3 regions of the Mesorhizobium sp. M0244 genome follow, and region 3 is predicted to be linked to each of the others. Evidence: riboswitches for the same ligand, from Rfam matches in the RefSeq annotation. Region 3 holds a riboswitch; each other region holds the start of a gene.
The links. A riboswitch is a leader RNA that binds a small molecule or an ion and turns the genes downstream of it on or off. The one in region 3 is predicted to bind thiamine pyrophosphate.

Region 1 (6,177 bases), on a different contig from region 3:
CGTCAGCGGTCCAAGCGTATAGAACGGCGCCTCGCCGCAAACGGCGAGCTGCTTGTCCATGTTCTGCTTGATCTTGTGCATCGGCACGTGGCCAGGCCCCTCGATCATCACCTGGCAATCCTTCTCCCAGGCGATCTTCGTCAGCTCGCCAAGCGTTTCCAGCTCGGCGAACTGCGGCGCATCGTTGGCATCGGCGATCGAGCCGGGACGAAGGCCGTCGCCGAGCGAAAAGGAGACGTCATAGGCGCGGCAGATGTCGCAGATCTCCGCGAAGTGCTCGTAGAGGAAGCTTTCCCGGTGATGGTGCAGGCACCATTTTGCCATGATCGAGCCGCCGCGCGAGACGATACCCGTGACCCGGTCAACGGTCAGCGGGATGTAATGCAGCCGCACGCCGGCATGGATGGTGAAATAGTCGACGCCCTGTTCGGCCTGTTCGATCAGCGTGTCGCGGTACACCTCCCAGGTCAGGTCCTCGGCGATGCCGCCGACCTTTTCGAGCGCCTGGTAAAGCGGCACCGTGCCGATCGGCACCGGCGAGTTGCGCACGATCCAGTCGCGGATGTTGTGGATGTTGCGGCCGGTCGACAGGTCCATCACCGTATCGGCGCCCCAGCGGATCGCCCAGACCATCTTTTCGACCTCTTCGGCCATCGAGGAGGTGACAGCGGAGTTGCCGATATTGGCATTGATCTTGACCAGGAAATTGCGGCCGATGATCATCGGCTCACTTTCGGGATGATTGATGTTGGCGGGAATGATTGCCCGCCCGCGCGCCACTTCGTCACGCACGAATTCCGGCGTCACGAAATCGGGAAGCGCCGCGCCGAAGGCTTCGCCGTCGCGCTCAAGCTTGCCGTGCAGGATCTCGCGGCCGAGGTTCTCACGGATGGCGACGAACTCCATTTCTGGCGTGATGATGCCGGCGCGCGCATAGGCAAGCTGTGTCACCGCCTTGCCGGCCTTGGCTCTCAGCGGCCGGTTACGGACTGGAAACTCCGGCGTTAGGCGTTCGCCCGTGAGAAATCCATTGTCTTCGGGCCGGACATGGCGGCCGTCATAGGCCTCGACATCGCCGCGCGCCAAGATCCATTCCTGGCGAAGTCGGGCGAGACCTCTTTCGATGCTGGTTTCGACAGTCGGGTCGGTATAGGGGCCGGACGGATCGTAGACGATGACGGGCGGCTCGCCGGCCGTCGGATGGACGGCAATTTCGCGCATCGGCACTTTGATGTGCGGATAGAGGACGCCGGACTTGTGGATCTTGCGTGAGGCGGGCAGCGGTCCCGTCGACACGGCGGGGGTGAGGGCATTCATCTTGAGGCTCCTTTGCTCATGCATTGGAGACCCAGTTCTGTGCCGGAAGGATGAAAAGACGCTTCTAGCGATCTGCCGAAACAGGACCTCGGGCGTAAACTCCCGCAAAGCGCTTGCACCGTCCCTACGCCAGTATGAACTGGATCAGGTTCAACGGGTCACTGCGCCGCGAAAGCCAGCAGTATCTCAGCCCCTTGCCGGGACTCCCCTGGTGAATACCTCAAATTGAGCGGGCCGGAACTATCTTGTCAAGTGCGTTCGAGCTGCGGCGGTGATCGGCGGGCAATCAAAGCGGGCGGAAAGTCGCGACCGATGACTCTGACGAGGCCGCGGCGGTCGCGCATAAGGTCGGACCGATTGCGGGTCCACGAACAGATCAGCCACGTTCGACCGTTTCGCCCAGCCTGTAGGCCAGCAGCAATCCTTGGAGTACGTTTCCCAAAATGACGCAAAAAAAGGCCCGCTCCGTTTCTGGAGCGAGCCTTTTGGCTTGCGCGGTACTCAGAACCTTGCCGCTACGCGAAAGTTAGCAGCCAATGGTAAAGACCGACTGAATGTCAGGGACCACATCGGTTTGATTCAAATCGGACCACGCACGGTTCCTTTTCAATTCAGGCGTGCGAAATATATAGGCGTGCACAAGTTCGATTGCGCGTTTGAGCAGGTTCCGCCCCCTGTCTTATTCGGCATAGGAGACCGAGGCGGCTAATGACCTCGGTCGACGCGGGCTTCGTGCACATCCCAACAATGCTGCTCCCACGGCCGCGTCGACCACCCCACAACTAATGTTAGCCAGCCGCGGCAAGATACCCAACCGGGATCCGTCAGCAGTGCTGCAAGCCTTCGCGATTGCCTGTGAAACCCGGCTGTTTTGCAACGGAAGGCGGGGCTGACCCCGCCTTTCATATTCCGGGCAGATTATGCCGATGGCTGCTCCGCGCCATAAGGAACCTCGAGCGATTAACTCAGGCTCCGGCCTTCTTGCGGGACTACTTTGCCGCCGCCGGCTTTTCCGGCTCGTTCGGTTTGCGGCCGAGACCCATTGTCTTGGCCAAGGCCGAGCGGGTGGCGGCGTAGTTCGGCGCGACCATGGCATAATCCGAAGGCAGACCCCATTTGGCGCGATAGTCGTCCGGCGTCAGCCCGTAGTGGGTCGACAGATGGCGCTTCAGCGATTTGAATTTCTTCCCGTCGTCAAGACAGATGAGGTAGTTCGGTGTCACCGACTTCCTGATCGACACAGCAGGCTTGAGAGCGTCCGGCATTTCTGCGGAAACGTTGCCGATCGTGCCTTTCAGGGCTGCGTGCACTTGGCCGATCAGGGCAGGGAGCTCGCCTACCGGCACCCGGATTGTTGGAGACATATGCTGAGACGACATCAGCGGTGAACTCGATGAGGGCGTCAATGTTGTTGCCGGCTTCTTCTGTCAGAGGCGGTTTCGCCTAAGCAGTGGTGCCACTTGCTGTGCGCTGTAGTGTGCTGAACTGATCGGGTCTCAATTACGATTGACGTGATTTCTCCAAATGCAGGGGTGACGCAGGGCCACCCTAGCACTGCGCGGGCTAGACGCCCCTTTTGTTGCCCCAGAGCAGAACATGAAGTTGCGGCAGGACGCGCGCGTCAAACCATCTATCACAGGTCACTGTTTCTATTAGCCATTCCATGCGTTTCATTATGCCGTCCATATCAACTTCTTCGCCATAAGGGCGTGGCGGCGTGTGATTGCCAGGCTGCAGATAAACGGGCAGTTGCGGATAGCGCGCGGCGGCATCCTTGGCATAGCCGTAGTCTGTTTCGTCGAACACGACGAGCTTGAGCACGATTTGCGGCTTATCCCGCGCCGCCTCGACGCACGCCTCGAACGCAGTCCAATCGGTCGTCATTTCGCTCGATGGCGGCTTTGGGCTTAGAACCAGGACATCAAGCTCGGCGAACCAGTCTCTGGCCACGGAGCCTTGGGTTTCCAATGCAAAGCGGTAGCCTTCACGATGCCCGCGTTCGATCAGCGCGCCGAGCGGCTGGATAGCCGGATTGCCTCCTGAGAGCGACACCATCACTGGTCGGCCACCCGAAAGCAAATTGACCTCTTGCCAGATCGCGTCTGTGGACATGGTCTTCCATTCATGGCGGAAGCGATTGTCCACCGCATGCAGGCTGTCGCACCAGGAACAGCGATAATCGCACCCGCCCGTTCTTACGAACACCGTGGGCAAGCCGATCAGCATGCCTTCGCCCTGGATGGTCGGCCCAAAAATCTCGCTCACGCGAATTCCGGGATCCAACACGCACGTCATGGCCGGTATTCCGCCCAAGTTTTCGGCGTCTCGCTCACCCGCAGGGCGGAGGTTTGTGGCAGCCGCACCTTGCACCAGTCGTAGAGGTGTTTGGCGAGATATTCCGCCGTGACCTGGTCATGCCCCAGCACGTCGTTCAGGTGACGATGGTCGAGCGTCTCGTCGATGTAATGCTTCAGTGCGGCGAGGTCATGATAGTCGCGCACAAAGCCATGTTCGTTCAATTCGCCACCTGAAAGCTCCACCACGACGATATAGTTGTGGCCATGCAGACGCGCGCACTGATGATCTGGCGGCAAGGAGGTGAGCTGATGCGAGGCCGAGAAGTGGAATTCTTTGGTAATGCGGAACATCACGCGCTCCTTGTCTGGATGGCGTGGAGCCAGAAGTCTGCGTCCTCATAATCTGTCGGGTCGGCAATGCCGGCCAGATCGAATGCTTCGCGCCGTTCGACGCATGTCCCGCAGCGACCGCAATGACGTGCGCCGCCCTTGTAGCAGGACCAAGTCGCCTCGAACGGCGTACCGTACTTTGCCCCCTCGCTGACGATGTCAGCCTTCGACATATTCACATAGGGAGCGTAAAGGCGGATATCGGCATAGCCTGCGAGCGCATGGTTCTGCATCGTCTGAAAGGCATCGACAAATGCGGGCCGGCAATCGGGATAGATGAAATGATCTCCGCCATGGACGGCAGTGGCCACCACATCGGCCTTCTGCGCGGCGGCAACCCCGAAGGCGATAGCCAGCATGATGGCGTTCCTATTCGGCACCACCGTGATCCTCATGGAGTCTTCGGCATAATGCCCGTCGGGCACGTCCACATTATCAGTCAGCGCCGAGCCGCTCAGCTTGCGGCCGACATCGCGGATTTCGACGATCTGGTGCGGAACACCCAGCCGTTTGGCGCAGATAGAGGCAAAACCGAGTTCCTTTTTGTGCCTTTGGCCGTAATCGAACGAAAGCAGGCCAATAAGTTTCTGCTCGGTCGCCACCTTGTGAGCGAGCGAAACAGAGTCCAATCCGCCGGAGCAGATGATGAGGGCATTCATGGTTTGAGTCCTTGTTTTGACCGGGTAAGGCTGCGACCGGAGATTTCTCTGCGCTCCCAGTACTCCAAGGGGGCGGTTTTGTGAATGCGTAAGGTGCAATTTAACGCAACGATTCTGCGGCTCGTGGCGCCCAAAGGGAATACTGCGCAAGTTGTCCTTTATGCGCGATTGGGTGACCAACAGGCAGAAGCAGCTAGTGTTGACTGTGTCGCCGTCGACCGTCGATAGCGCGGCGCCCTCTGGCCGCGGACCTTGAAGCTGCGATGAGAGGCGAAAGAAACGCCCGGGTCAGGTAGCCATCGGCGCTGGCCAAGGGCCGCTTGCAGGCGCTGACGGTCACCTCGATCACACCTGGGCTTGCTTTCAGTTCTGCTTCGCTGTCCCGGCCGCCGTGATCCGACGCGTAGAGTTTATCCGGAGGTCAATTGGGGATTTGTGGCGGAATAACTCGGCGTGGATTGTCAGTATGGGTGCGATCCGAACTACAATGTTGTTCGGCCGGAATCCTCCATGCGCAGCCCGTCATCTGACGGCTCGACAAAGGGCAGCTTTCAATCCTAACGCAGTCGGCCCTACCGCCCACGCCGGCTTTGGCGCAGCACCCATGGTAGGCGCCGCTTCCATCGTCCCCTCGTCGCAAAGGCACATGTTCCTGCCCGCCGCTTCCTTCTAGCGGTCCATCTGACTGCAGCCGATGGGTGCGATGCCTCCGGATCCCACGCTTCCTCGACCACCGCGAGGTGTCGAGACGGTCTTTCGTCGGCGCCGTGCGGCGTATGCGGCGCGCATAATCAGGGCCATGTTTTCGGCACCATCGGCGGATGCTCTCGTAGGAACGACGATCCCGCGATCGCAGCATTTCCTCGACATCGCGCAGGCCAGATTGAAGCGGAACTAGGGCCAGACAGAACGGGTCACGATTTCGCTCGGATAGCGAACATGGACCACGTTAGGTCGGCGGTTTCGCAAGGGAGCGTTGCGGTTTTCGGTATCTTCGAATTTCGCCGCAGACGGGCACCGCAGGAGTTGGTGGGCATCCAAACCGTCAGAGGGCGCCCACTCACTTACCTTCGCAAACTGCCTCTTTCGCGGCTCAAGATCGACCGATCTTTTGTCCAGGATATGCTGACTGATGCCGACTGCGCAGCGATTGTAAGATCATTGATTAAGCTGGCGCATGAGCTTCGAATTGAGGTAACAGCTGAAGGCGTAGAAACTTCCGAACAGCTCGACTATCTGCGTCGCGTCGGCTGCGATGAAGCTCAAGGCTATTTAATCGGGAAGCCTGTCCGGATAGACGACATTCCTAGCATTGCCGCGGAGCCGTCTAGTCCGGACCTAAATACTTGAATTGCAGGCCCGTTGCCCTTCGAACGCTTCACCATGGACGAGGGTCTGTCGAAGGCCGTTCTGGAAGTCTTCGTCACGGTCTACAGGCAAGGCTTGATCTATCGCGATACACGACTGGTCAACTGGGATCCGATGATGCTGACCGCGATTTCGGATATCGAAGT
Region 2 (6,177 bases), on a different contig from region 3:
GCCACGGCAAGACCGGCCAGCGCCAGAAAGCGCGCCAGCGGTTTCACCCTCCGATTGTCGATGCCGGTCGGCAGATCGGCTTCCTTTCAAGTCCTGGCACGTGACCGCGAAAATCGGGCGCGATTTCCGGAAAGCATCACGCGCAAAATCAAGTGCTACGGCGTCCTTCGTGCGTCCGACAGATACGAGGCAGCAAGGGCAAATCACGGTCTAAGCCGGACCAACTCCTGGCGGACCTAGCCACACTACCTCGACCATGGCAAGCAAGCGCCGCTTCGCCTTCCGCCGGTTTGACCATAAATTATGTCCGCTTCCGGGCAACATCTCGTGATCCAGCCGCAAACGGACCCGAGCCGATATAGCGTCGGAATGCCTCCGGTCCAGCCCCGACGAAAAAATCGGCGGCGGTGCCCGTCGCGGCAACCGTGCCACCATCCAGGAAAACCATGTTTCGGCCGATACGGCGCGCATCGTCCGGCTGGTGCGTGACGAATAGCACCGTCATGCGCTGCTCCGAATGGACGTCGGCCACCAGGTCGAGCATGTCGTCGCGCAGTGCCGGTCCGAGCGAAGCGAACGGCTCGTCGAGCAACAACACCGGCCGGTCGCGCACTAGGACCCGGGCGAGCGCGACGCGCTGCCGCTCGCCGCCCGAGAGTTCGCGCGGCAGCCGGCTTTCCTTGCCGGCAAGGCCGACGCGCTTCAGCGCTGCGGCGATTGCGGCGCGATCGGCGTCGTTCAGCCTGAGCGAAGGCGAGCGGCCGAGCCCGACATTCTGCTCGAGGGAAAGATGGGCAAACAAGTTGTTTTCCTGAAATACCATCGACACCGGCCGCTCTGAAGGCGGCGCAGTGCTGACGTCGGCGCCGCCGATCAGCACGCGGCCCGACCGCGGCACCTCGAAACCGGCCACCAGATTGAGCAGCGTCGACTTTCCCGAACCGCTCGGCCCCATGATGGCGGTGATTTCCGACGCCGGGAAATCGACGTCGAATATAAGCGGCGTTTCACCATAGCTGAACGAGACATTGTCGAGCCGCACGGCCGCGCTTTTTTCCACCGAAATGGACCGTTCCGGGCTGATCGGCATCATGATTTCTCTCTCCTTCCCAGCCAGTCCGCGGTCAGCACCAGTGCCAGGCAGACAAGGCCGAGCAGCAGCGCCAGCCCGGCCGCATCCTCGGTGCGGTAGCTGCCCATGCGCGCCAGCAGCAGATAGGGCAAGGTCTGCACGGAATCGCTGCCGAACAGCGCAATGACGCCGAGATCGCCGAGCGACAGCGCCATGGCGAAAGCGAAGCCGGTGGCGAGCGGCCGCCGCAGCGACGGCCAGTCGACCAGCCGCAACCGGTTCCAGCCCGAGATGCCAAGCTGTGCACAGAGCCGTTCGTGGCGTTCGCTCGCCGCGTCATAGGCAGGGCGGATAGCGCGGATGGCGAACGGCATCGCCATCACCGCATTGACCGCAACCACCATGACAGGGGCGATCGCAAAGACATCGCTGACGGTGCGCAGGAGCAGGAACCAGCCGGCACCGATGACAATGGGCGGCACCACCAGGACGAACCCCGCACCGGTGTCGGCCAGATGTTCGAGCAGCGTCCGCCTGCCGGTCCGCCGGGTGAGTGCCAGCGCCCGGCGCGCCATGACCAGCGACAGCGACAACGCCAAGGAGAGCAGCGCCGATAAGAGGGAGAGCATGGCACTGGTCGCCGTCGCTTGCCGCACCGCGCTCTCGCCGGCCAGGCGGCCGAGATCGGCGCCAAGCCCGGCCGCCAGCGTGGCCGCCATCGGCCCGGCGACGAACAGCAGTGCCAGCCCGATCACCAGCGCGTTCAGCACGGTCTCGGCCGCACCAGCTGAAAAATACCGGCGCGGCGCAACCGGCAGATTGGCGTCGCCGGTCATATTGGCGCCAAGCCGCGTCAATGCCAGCACCACGACAAAGGTCAGGGCAATTTGCAGCAAGGTCAGCGTCACCGCCCGCGCCGGGTCGAAGTCGAAACGCAGCGCCTGGTAGATAGCAACCTCCAGCGTCGTCGCACGCGGCCCGCCACCCAGCGTAAGCACGATGGTGAAGGAGGTGATGCAGAGCATGAAGACGAGCCCGGCGATGCCCGGCAGGGCCGCACGCAGCGTTGGCCATTCGATCAGCCGGAAGGCCGGCGCCGCGCCCATGCCAAGCTGGCTCGCCAGCCGCCATTGGTCGGCCGGCACCGTCTGCAACGCTTCCAGGAACAGCCGCGTTGCCAGCGGCAGGTTGAAGAAGACATGGGCGACGAGAATGCCCGACAGACCATAGATGCCGGGCCAGCTCTGGCCGCCAATCGCGCCGAGCATGCCGGCGAAAAACCCAGCGCGGCCATAGAGTGCCAAGACGCCGAGTGCGGCAACAATGGCCGGCAGCGCCAGCGGCACGGCGAAAAGCTGCAGGATAAAGCCTCGCCCGAAAAACTGTGGATGCCGCGACAGGGCACGCGCGACGAACAGCGCTGGTGCGACGGAGAGCAGGGTCGACAACAGAGCCTGCCAGAGCGTGAAACGGGTGACCCGGAAGAGATAGGAATCGAAAGCCGAGACAGCACCGGAAGGGTCGCGTGCGGCTTCCAGGACGAGCCCTGCGAAGGCGCCGCCGATCAGCAGCGCGATGGCGGCGAGCGCGACTGTGCCAGCGGTGACGCGGGAGTCCGATGATGACGCGCGTTGCACGCTAGACCGCCAGATTCGAGATTCTTAGCGAGGACGGCGTTCCTTCGCGCCCCCCTCTGTCCTGCCGGACATCTCCCCCACTTGGGGGGAGATCGGCAGCGTCCGCGCCTCGCTCAGTCCTGCAACGTTGGAGATTGGCGAAAGCCGAAATGACGGCCAATCTCCCCCCTCGTGGGGGAGATGCCAAGCTTTGGCAAAGAGGGCAGGACAGAGGGGGGCGCCGTAGAGCGAACATCTTCGTCGGTGAAAGCCTACTTGCTCATCACCGCCAGCCACTCGTCGACCCAAGCCTTGCGATTTGCCGCCACCTCCTCCGAGCTGAACAGCAAGGTTTTGGTCGGTTTGACGAGCTTGTCGAAAGCCGGGTTGAGCGGCTTGTCGGTCTTGCCGGCCGGGAACATCCAGTTGGTCTCGGGAATGACGTCCTGGAATTTCGGCCCGGTCATGAAGGCCATGAACTTTTCCGCCAGCGGATTCTTCGCGCCCTTGGTGGTGATCCCAGCGACCTCGATCTGCAGATATTCGCCTTCCTCGAAGGACGCCGCCTGGTAGCGCTCGGTGTTTTCGGCAACCATGTGATAGGCCGGCGAGGTGGTGTAGGACAGCACCATCGGCGCCTCGCCCTTGGTGAACAGGCCGTAGGCCTCGCTCCAGCCCGGCGTTACCGTGAGCACCTTTGCCCTGAGCTTGGCCCAGGCTTCCGGCGCCTTGTCGCCATAGACCGACTTGACCCACAACAGCAGGCCAAGGCCCGGCGTCGAGGTGCGCGGATCCTGGATGACGATCTTGTCGCCGGCATCGCCCTCGACCAATTCCCTGAGGCTCTTCGGCGGGCTCTTCAGTTTTTCGGTATCGTAGACGACGGCGAAATAGCCATAGTCGAACGGCACGAAAATACCGTCGCTCCAGCCGCCCGGCACGCTGACGTCCGACACGGCGCCATGCGGCGAAAACAGGCCGGTTGCCTTGGCATCTGCGGTCAAATTGGTATCGAGGCCAAGCACGATATCGGCTTTGGTCGCGGCGCCTTCCAGCTTCACACGGTTGAGCAGCGCGACGCCGTCGGCGACCGAGACGAATTCGACGACGCAGCCGCACTCGGCCTCGAAAGCCTTCTTCACCGCCGGTCCCGGACCCCAATCGGCGGTGAAGCTTTCATAGGTATAGACGGTCAGCTTATCCTGTGCCGATGCCTGCCCTGGCAGGGCGAGCGCGGATGCTGCAAGCAGGACAATCGAGACAAGAGAGTGGAAAAAACTGCGCATCGGCGCCTCCTTCGTTCGCGTTGAAAGGAATTGAGGCGTCGGGCTGTCCGAAACGTCTAATCCCTCCGCCGGTACAAACCGGATCAGGTTCAGCGGGTTGGCAGTCTTGCCTCTCAGCCGGTCCGCGAAGATCGCGTCCGGCACCCCGTTAGAGCGTTTCGACACATAGGCCCGGCCGAAGTGCCGCGCAAGCGGAAGTTTGCCGGGCATCCAAAGCGCGGCCTTCCGTTTCGTCTGCCGTTTCATCTTCCGTTTCCGGGGCAGGGCTGGTAAGGGCCACGAGATATGAGCACATTCACCATCCTGCTTGGCGGCGATCTCATCCGCACGCCGCTGCTCGACCGCCAGGTCGCCGGCACGCGCGTCATTGCCGCCGATGCCGGCATCGGCCATGCCCGTATGCTGGGCCTGAGGCCGGAACTCTGGGTCGGCGATTTCGATTCCGTGCCTGCCGATTTGCCGGAGGATCTGGCCGCCGTGCCACGGCAGGTGTTTCCCGCTGAAAAGGACAAGACCGACGGTGAACTCGCTATCGCCGCCGCGCTCGAACGCGGTGCGACCAGCCTTGTGCTCGCAGGCGCCTTCGGCGGCAAACGCACCGACCACATCTTCCTGCATCTGGCGCTGAGCGTCCGGCTGGCGGAAGGCGGAACGGAAGTGCTTTTGACCAGCGGCGCACAGGAAGGCATTCCTTTGCTGCCTGGAAAGACCGGCTTCGACTATGTCGACGGCACGCTGTTTTCGGTGCTCGGCTTTTCGGATCTCGCCGGCCTGACAGTCACCGGCGCCAAATGGCCGCTCGACGATGTCGAGGTTGCGTTCGGCTCGTCGCTAACCATTTCCAACGAGGTCAAGGGCCGGCTCGAAATCGCGCTGGCCAGCGGCCGCGCGCTGCTGCTCGCGCATCCCTACCCTCTTCCGGAAAGCTGAGCCCAGAAAGCTGACATGGCGCCGCCGCTTCTCAATCTCGACGGGATAAAGCTGACCTTTGGCGGCACGCCGCTGCTCGACGGTGCCGCCCTGACGGCCTCAGTTGGCGACAAGATCGCCCTGGTCGGCCGCAACGGCTCTGGCAAGTCGACGCTCCTCAAGATCGCCGCCGGGCTGATCGAACCACAGGACGGCGAAGTCTTCCGCCAGCCATCGGCGACCGTGCGCTACTTGCCGCAGATGCCCGACATGGACGGCTTTGCGACTGTCCGCGCCTATGTCGAGGCGGGGCTCGGGCCGGCCGACGATCCTTACCGCGCCACCTATCTGATGGAGCATCTCGGCCTATCCGGCGAGGAACGGCCGAACGATCTCTCCGGCGGCGAGGCGAGGCGCGCCGCGCTCGCCCGCGTCATGGCGCCGGAGCCCGACATTCTCCTCCTCGATGAACCGACCAATCACCTTGACCTTTCGGTTATCGAATGGCTGGAGGAGGAGCTTGCCCGCACCTCCTCGGCACTGGTCGTCATCTCGCATGACCGGCGTTTTCTCGAACGCGTGTCGCGCGCCACAATTTGGCTCGACCGCGGCCAGACCCGCCGTCTCGACAAGGGCTTTGCCTATTTCGAGGAATGGCGCGACATCGTGCTGGAGGAGGAAGAGCGCGAGCAGCACAAGCTCGGCCGCCAGATCGTGCGCGAGGAGCACTGGCTGCGCTATGGCGTGACGGCAAGGCGCAAGCGCAACATGCGCCGGCTCGGTGAGTTGCAGACCATGCGCCAGCGCTTTCGCGGCCATCGCGGCGCCGAGGGTGCGGCGACGATGATAGCCAGCGACGCCGCCGAATCCGGCAAACTGGTGATCGAAGCCAAGAACATCGAGAAGAGCTTTGGCGATCTGACCGTGGTCAGGGGATTTTCGACCCGCATCCAGCGCGGCGATCGCGTCGGCCTGGTCGGGCCGAACGGCGCCGGCAAGACGACGCTATTGAAGATGCTGACCGGCGAATTGAAGCCGGACGCAGGCACGGTGCGGCTCGGCACCAATCTGGAGATCGCCACGCTCGACCAGAAGCGCGAAGCCGTCGACCCGCAGGAGACGCTGGCGCAGTATCTGACCGACGGGCGCGGCGAGAACCTCGTCATCAATGGCGAGCAGCGGCATGTCGTGTCCTACATGAAGGACTTCCTGTTCAAGCCGGAACAGGCGCGCACGCCGGTGCGCGAGCTTTCGGGCGGCGAGCGGGCGCGGCTGATCCTCGCCCGCGTTTTGG
Region 3 (6,177 bases):
GCCTCTTCATGGCCGGCCGCATTTCGCTCCTGGTCGGCTTCGCCGCGATGATCATCAGCACGGTCTTCGGAACCGTGCTCGGGATCGCCGCCGGCTTCTTCGGCGGCCGCATCGGCACGGTACTGATGCGTTTCGTCGACGCGATGCTGTCCTTTCCCAACATCTTCCTGCTGCTGGCGATGGCGGCCTTCATCAAGCCGAGCCCGATCATGATCACCCTGATCATCGCGGCAACGAGCTGGATGGAAATCGCGCGCATCGTGGAGGCGGAAGTGCGTTCGTTGCGCGAACGCGACTTCGTCGTCGCCGCCCGCATGCTCGGGCTCAGCAACAGCCACATCATGTTTCGCGAGCTGTTGCCCAATGCGATCGGTCCGATCATCGTCGCGGCCACGCTTACCGTTGCCCGCGCCATCCTTCTGGAAGCCTATGTCAGCTTTCTCGGCTACGGCATCCAGCCTCCGCTGCCGAGTTGGGGCAACATGCTGAACGGCGCCCAGCAATATCTCGACAGCGCGCCGTGGCTGGCAATCGTTCCTGGTGCCGCAATCACACTGGCGGTCACCAGTTTCAACTTCATCGGCGACGGATTGCGCGATGCGCTCGACGCACGAAGCGACATGCTGTGAGGCCGCCCGGAATGGCAAGGTTTTCGCCGTTTGAAGTCTCGCTCTGGTATGCGACCGCGCCGCCGGCGCCAGAGACCAGCCCTCTGCAAGGACGCAGGCGGGCGGACGTCTGCATCGTCGGCGGCGGCTACACCGGGTTGACCACCGCACTCGATCTCGCCCGTGACGGCATAGACGTCGTTCTGCTCGAAGCCCAGGAGATCGGGTTCGGCGGCTCGGGCCGCAATGCCGGCCACTGTACGCCAACCTTCACCCATTACAGCCTGCCCGAACTGCGTGCCATGCTGGGCGAGCCGTGGGCCGAACGGCTGATCGCCCGGCAGACAGGGGCAAACAAACAAGTCGCTGGGATGATCGAGCGCTATGGCATCGATTGCGAATGGCAACAGAACGGCTACGTCATGGGCGCGCTTACGCCAGGCGCTGTCGCCAAGCTCGAGGCAAAGGCGCAGCAATACAATGCCGTCGGCGCCAAGACGCGGGTGCTCGACAGGCAGGCGAGCGAGGAGATGACCGGCAGCCCGCGATATTATGGCGGCTGGTTTCATTCCGAGGCCGGTCACCTCAATCCATTGGGATATGCAAGAGGCCTAGCACGTGCCGTCATGGAGGAAGGTGGCACAATCCACACTGGGTCGCCGGTCCGCGATGTCGTGCGACCGGATGGTGCCTGGGCAGTGCACGCAGGCGAAGGAACCGTCGTCGCCGACAAGGTCATCTTTGCGACCGGCGCCTACACCGTCGACGGATGGCCCGGCCTCGACCGGACCTACAGGATCCAGAGGGTGTTTGTCGCCGCCACCCAACCGCTGACCGCCAGCGAACGCCAAACCATCCTGCCGCGCGACACGACGATGCATGACGGCCGCGGCGACATCTTTGTCTACAAGTACAACGCCGAGGGACGGATCGTCGCCTCGATGTTCCCGATGGGCCGGCGCGGCCGGGACCTGGCCTTTACGCATCGCCTCATGTCCGACCGCCTGCGCTGGCTCCATCCGCAGCTCAGCAGCGACTTGAGATGGGAGTATTTCTGGTTCGGCGAGTTGGACATGCAGAAGCGCACCATCCCGAGATTCTATCAACTCGCGCCGGGCGTCGTCGCGTTGACGGGGCTATCCGGTCGCGGCGTGCCTACCGGAAGCATGCTCGGCGGCATACTCGGCGAATGGGCGAAGGGCGTTCCTGAAAAAGACCTTTCGCTGAAACTCGAACCGCTCCGGCGGGCACCCTTCTTCATGTCGTTCGCTCCGGCCGCGATGTTACGATACTATCGCGTCTCGGACTGGCTGCGGGCAAAGGCTAGCGGGTCTCAACTCCCACCCCACGCCTAGCCAGGATCGAATGGAAGATTTCGCGACGCCTTCGGACCTGAGTCTGGCACTGGCAGACAAGGGTATGCGCTCCTCGATCCGTCAAAAATTTGCGCCAAATCCGCTCGATTTCAGCGACTATCGGCATCGATCGGTCGGCTTTCGATAGCGCCGCGACGAATCGCGACCCGCTTGGCGCCGGAGAAAGACCGTCAACCAAGACCGAGCGGTCCGTTTGATTGCGACCGACATCCGCTCACCGCCGTGGCGTGCCTCACTTGCCGTACGACGCAAGGAACACGTGCACGCCGGCTGCGGCGTGTCGTCGAAGCTCCGCTGGCTTTGGAATCGCCTCGTCACCCAACAGCATGGCGCTGCTCAATGGCTCGCCCATAATCAACCAATTGAACTGGGAAGCAGCGGCAGCTGGATCATCGATCGCAATTAGGCCGCGCTCGGCCAAGCGCTCGAACAGCACTGCCATCGCCGCTATTGCGCGCCTGGGTCCGCCCTCAAAGAGCGCCCTCGCCAGTTCAGGGAAACGGCCGACCTCGCCGATCACCAGGCGACGCAGTTGCATGACGCGCGGCGTGAGCACAAGGCGGCCGGCAACGCAGCGCGCGCTCGGCTTCCCCTTGCATGCCGCCAATCCGCGTGTTAAATACTGAACCACATGGTTCAGTATTTCCGGCCCCGCCTCGATGCCTCGTTCGCCGCGCTCTCGGACGCCAACCGACGCGGCGTTCTGGAGCAACTCGGGCGTGCAGACGCTTCGATCACGGACCTTGCCGAGAAGTTCCACATGACCCTCACGGGCATGAAGAAGCATGTCAGCGTCTTGGAGCAGGCGGGGCTCGTCACCACGGAGAAGGTCGGGCGCGTGCGGACCTGCAAGCTCGGCCTGCGCGGACTGGAGGAAGAGGCGGCATGGATCGAGAGGTACCGCCAGCTCTGGGACGCACGCTTCGACGAGTTGGACAAGGTTGTCGAGGAATTGAAACGGAAGGAGAAAGTCGATGGACGAAAGAAGAGATAGTGAGCCCACCCCCATGAAGAACCGCACGACGGTGGAACGCAAGTCCGAGCGTGAGCTCGTCGTTACGCGAACCTTTAACGGCCCGGCGCGCATCGTGTTCGAGGCGTGGACCAAGCCCGAGCTGTTCAAGCAGTGGTGGGCGCCGAAGTCGATGGGCATGTTCCTGCGTTCCTGCGAGATGGATGTTCGTGTCGGGGGCAGGTACCGTTTGGTGTTCGGCCACGATGGCTCAAACCCTGACGAGTTCTTCGGTAGGTATATCGAAGTGACACCGCACTCGCGCCTCGTCTGGACCAATGACGAAGGTGGTGACGGTGGACCCGTCACCACGGTGACCTTCGAGGAAAAAGGTGGCAAGACGCTGCTGGTCATGCACGAACTCTATCCCTCGAAGGAAGCTCTCGACGCTGCCGGCACCGGGGCGGCGGATGCGATGGGCGAGACGTTCGAGCAACTGGACGAGCTTCTCGTCACGCTGGGCGCGAGCGTGGGGCGGTCATGAAGTCGTCGATCTCGCGGTCGGCCGCCTGGCTCTTCACTACGCGGAAGAGAACCCCGACGAGGTCGTCGCCGCCCTCTGCGGACCTACGAGACCATCATCAACCCCATTGGCAACACGACCAACCGAGGTTGGTCTCGTCGTGCGCGTCCGACTCGATCGTCGGCGCTATCCCATCGGCAAGAATATCTCAAAGAAGGAACTGCGAGAACTGAAGGTCGAGTGCGAAGAGTTTCACGGCGAGTGGGACTACGTCATCAGATCGCGCATGGAACGCCGGATTTGATCATGGCGCAAATTCCCTTGTTAGTACCGTTGGCGTTGGTCGTGCGCGTGATTGGAAAATTGACATTGCGCTATCGCGATGCTCGACGCCCCGTAGAGGCAACGTGTTCCCGCTTACGACGTCCTCGTCCTGAATGCGTCCATAGAGTTGATCATGACATCATCGAGTGACCTTGAGCCGATCGGCTCTTACAAACGTCGTGAGGCTGAGACCGTACGCCCCGATTCTCCGGCTGATACGGCTGACTATCCGTGTCATTCGCATGCTATCGATCACAAGACTACGCAACGCTATCCAAATCTATCCGACGCTATCCCCGTCATTCCCACTCGATTGTTTCAACCCATGATAACCCATTGATCTCGCGAAGCAATTTGTTTGCGCTCTGCGCAGCTGCCGTCAGGCATAACCGTCAAAAATTTGGTTTTTGATTGACGAATTTCGGCTGCCCGAGGGAATCCATCTATCGCCTACTATCGGCGTTTTCGGCAGACCGACGGACTCCTCCCCAGTACGGTACACTCGCAGAAAGTACCGTCCGCGCGGTATATTCAGGGACTTGTCCCGACGCCTGCGCGAGCTTTTCTGCCCGGTTTGATCGCCCGACGATCACCGCCGCGGCCCGAATGCGCTTGACAAGATAGCGCTGGCCAGCTCAATTTCGATGCATTCACCAGGGGAGTCCCGGCAAGGGGCTGAGATACTGCTGGCTTTCGCGGCGCAGTGACCCGTTGAACCTGATCCAGTTCATACTGGCGTAGGGACGGTGCAAGCGCTTTGCGGGAGTTCGTGCCCGAGGTCCTGTTTCGAGCAGGTCGACCAAAGCGTCTTTTCATCCTTCCGGCACAGAACTGGGTCTCCAATGCATGAGCAAAGGAGCCTCAAGATGAATGCCCTCACCCCCGCGGTGTCGACGGGACCGCTGCCCGCCTCTCGGAAAATCCACAAGTCCGGCGTCCTCCATCCGCAGATCAGGGTGCCGATGCGCGAAATCTCCGTCCATCCGACGGCGGGCGAACCGCCTGTCGCCGTCTACGATCCGTCCGGCCCCTATACCGACCCGACTGTCGAAACCGACATCGAAAAAGGCCTCGCCCGACTTCGCCACGAATGGATTTTGGCGCGTGGCGATGTCGAAGCCTATGACGGCCGCCATGTCCGGCCGGAAGACAATGGATTCGCCGCTGGCGAGCGCCTGACGCCGGAATTTCCCGTTCGCAACCGGCCGCTCAGGGCCAGATCAGGCAAGGTGGTGACCCAGCTTGCCTATGCGCGCGCCGGCATCATCACGCCCGAAATGGAGTTCGTCGCCATCCGCGAGAACCTTGGTCGCGAGATCCTGCACGGCAAGCTTGAGCGCGACGGCGAGGCTTTCGGCGCGGCGATCCCCGACTTCGTCACGCCGGAGTTCGTGCGCGACGAGGTGGCGCGCGGGCGGGCAATCATTCCCGCCAACATTAACCACCCAGAGAGCGAGCCGATGATCATCGGCCGCAATTTCCTGGTCAAGATCAATGCCAATATCGGCAACTCCGCTGTCACCTCGTCGATGGCCGAAGAGGTCGAAAAGATGGTCTGGGCGGTCCGCTGGGGCGCCGATACAGTGATGGACCTGTCGACCGGCCGCAACATCCACAACATCCGCGACTGGATCGTGCGCAATTCACCGGTGCCGATCGGCACGGTGCCGCTTTACCAGGCACTCGAAAAGGTCGGCGGCATCGCCGAGGACCTGACCTGGGAGGTCTACCGCGACACGCTGATCGAACAGGCCGAACAGGGCGTCGACTATTTCACCATCCATGCCGGCGTGCGGCTGCACTACATCCCGCTGACCGTTGACCGGGTCACAGGCATCGTCTCGCGCGGTGGCTCGATCATGGCCAAATGGTGCCTGCACCATCACCGGGAAAGCTTCCTTTACGAGCATTTCGCGGAGATCTGCGACATCTGCCGCGCCTATGACGTGTCCTTCTCGCTCGGCGACGGTCTTCGTCCCGGCTCGATCGCCGACGCCAATGACGCAGCACAATTCGCCGAGCTGGAAACGCTCGGCGAGCTGACGAAGATCGCCTGGGCGAAGGATTGCCAGGTGATGATCGAGGGCCCTGGCCACGTGCCGATGCACAAGATCAAGGCGAACATGGACAAGCAGCTCGCTGTCTGTGGCGAGGCGCCGTTCTACACGCTGGGGCCGCTGACGACCGACATCGCGCCGGGCTACGACCACATCACCTCAGGCATCGGTGCTGCCATGATCGGCTGGTTCGGCACCGCCATGCTCTGCTACGTCACGCCCAAGGAGCATCTCGGCCTTCCCGATCGCAACGATGTCAAGACCGGCGTGATCACCTACAAGATCGCCGCCCACGCCGCCGACCTGGCGAAGGGTCATCCGGCGGCGAAAATCAGGG

Region 1: another riboswitch for thiamine pyrophosphate. It lies ahead of thiC (phosphomethylpyrimidine synthase ThiC); the one in region 3 lies ahead of thiC (phosphomethylpyrimidine synthase ThiC).
Region 2: another riboswitch for thiamine pyrophosphate. It lies ahead of thiB (thiamine ABC transporter substrate binding subunit); the one in region 3 lies ahead of thiC (phosphomethylpyrimidine synthase ThiC).

Annotation. Positions count from the first base shown of each region.
Region 1 covers NZ_JAMYSE010000048.1:474-6,650, forward strand. The annotation lists partial or broken gene thiC (phosphomethylpyrimidine synthase ThiC) at 1-1,317, opposite strand, end outside; TPP riboswitch at 1,421-1,537, opposite strand; partial or broken gene NKJ08_RS24150 (Ros/MucR family transcriptional regulator) at 2,307-2,748, opposite strand; gene queE (7-carboxy-7-deazaguanine synthase QueE) at 2,881-3,612, opposite strand; gene queD (6-carboxytetrahydropterin synthase QueD) at 3,609-3,965, opposite strand; gene queC (7-cyano-7-deazaguanine synthase QueC) at 3,965-4,663, opposite strand; gene NKJ08_RS24170 (EAL domain-containing protein) at 5,603-6,013, shown strand; partial or broken gene NKJ08_RS24175 (class I tRNA ligase family protein) at 6,035-6,177, shown strand, end outside.
Region 2 covers NZ_JAMYSE010000002.1:40,882-47,058, reverse strand. The annotation lists gene NKJ08_RS02470 (M48 family metalloprotease) at 1-47, opposite strand, end outside; gene thiQ (thiamine ABC transporter ATP-binding protein) at 302-1,093, opposite strand; gene thiP (thiamine/thiamine pyrophosphate ABC transporter permease) at 1,090-2,709, opposite strand; gene thiB (thiamine ABC transporter substrate binding subunit) at 2,961-3,974, opposite strand; TPP riboswitch at 4,018-4,132, opposite strand; gene NKJ08_RS02450 (thiamine diphosphokinase) at 4,260-4,904, shown strand; gene NKJ08_RS02445 (ABC-F family ATP-binding cassette domain-containing protein) at 4,920-6,177, shown strand, end outside.
Region 3 covers NZ_JAMYSE010000010.1:124,176-130,352, forward strand. The annotation lists gene NKJ08_RS10645 (ABC transporter permease) at 1-629, shown strand, start outside; gene NKJ08_RS10650 (NAD(P)/FAD-dependent oxidoreductase) at 641-1,963, shown strand; gene NKJ08_RS10655 (TetR/AcrR family transcriptional regulator C-terminal domain-containing protein) at 2,217-2,696, opposite strand; gene NKJ08_RS10660 (ArsR/SmtB family transcription factor) at 2,616-2,978, shown strand; gene NKJ08_RS10665 (SRPBCC family protein) at 2,959-3,480, shown strand; gene NKJ08_RS10670 (ISAzo13-like element transposase-related protein) at 3,407-3,763, shown strand; TPP riboswitch at 4,429-4,545, shown strand; partial or broken gene thiC (phosphomethylpyrimidine synthase ThiC) at 4,650-6,177, shown strand, end outside.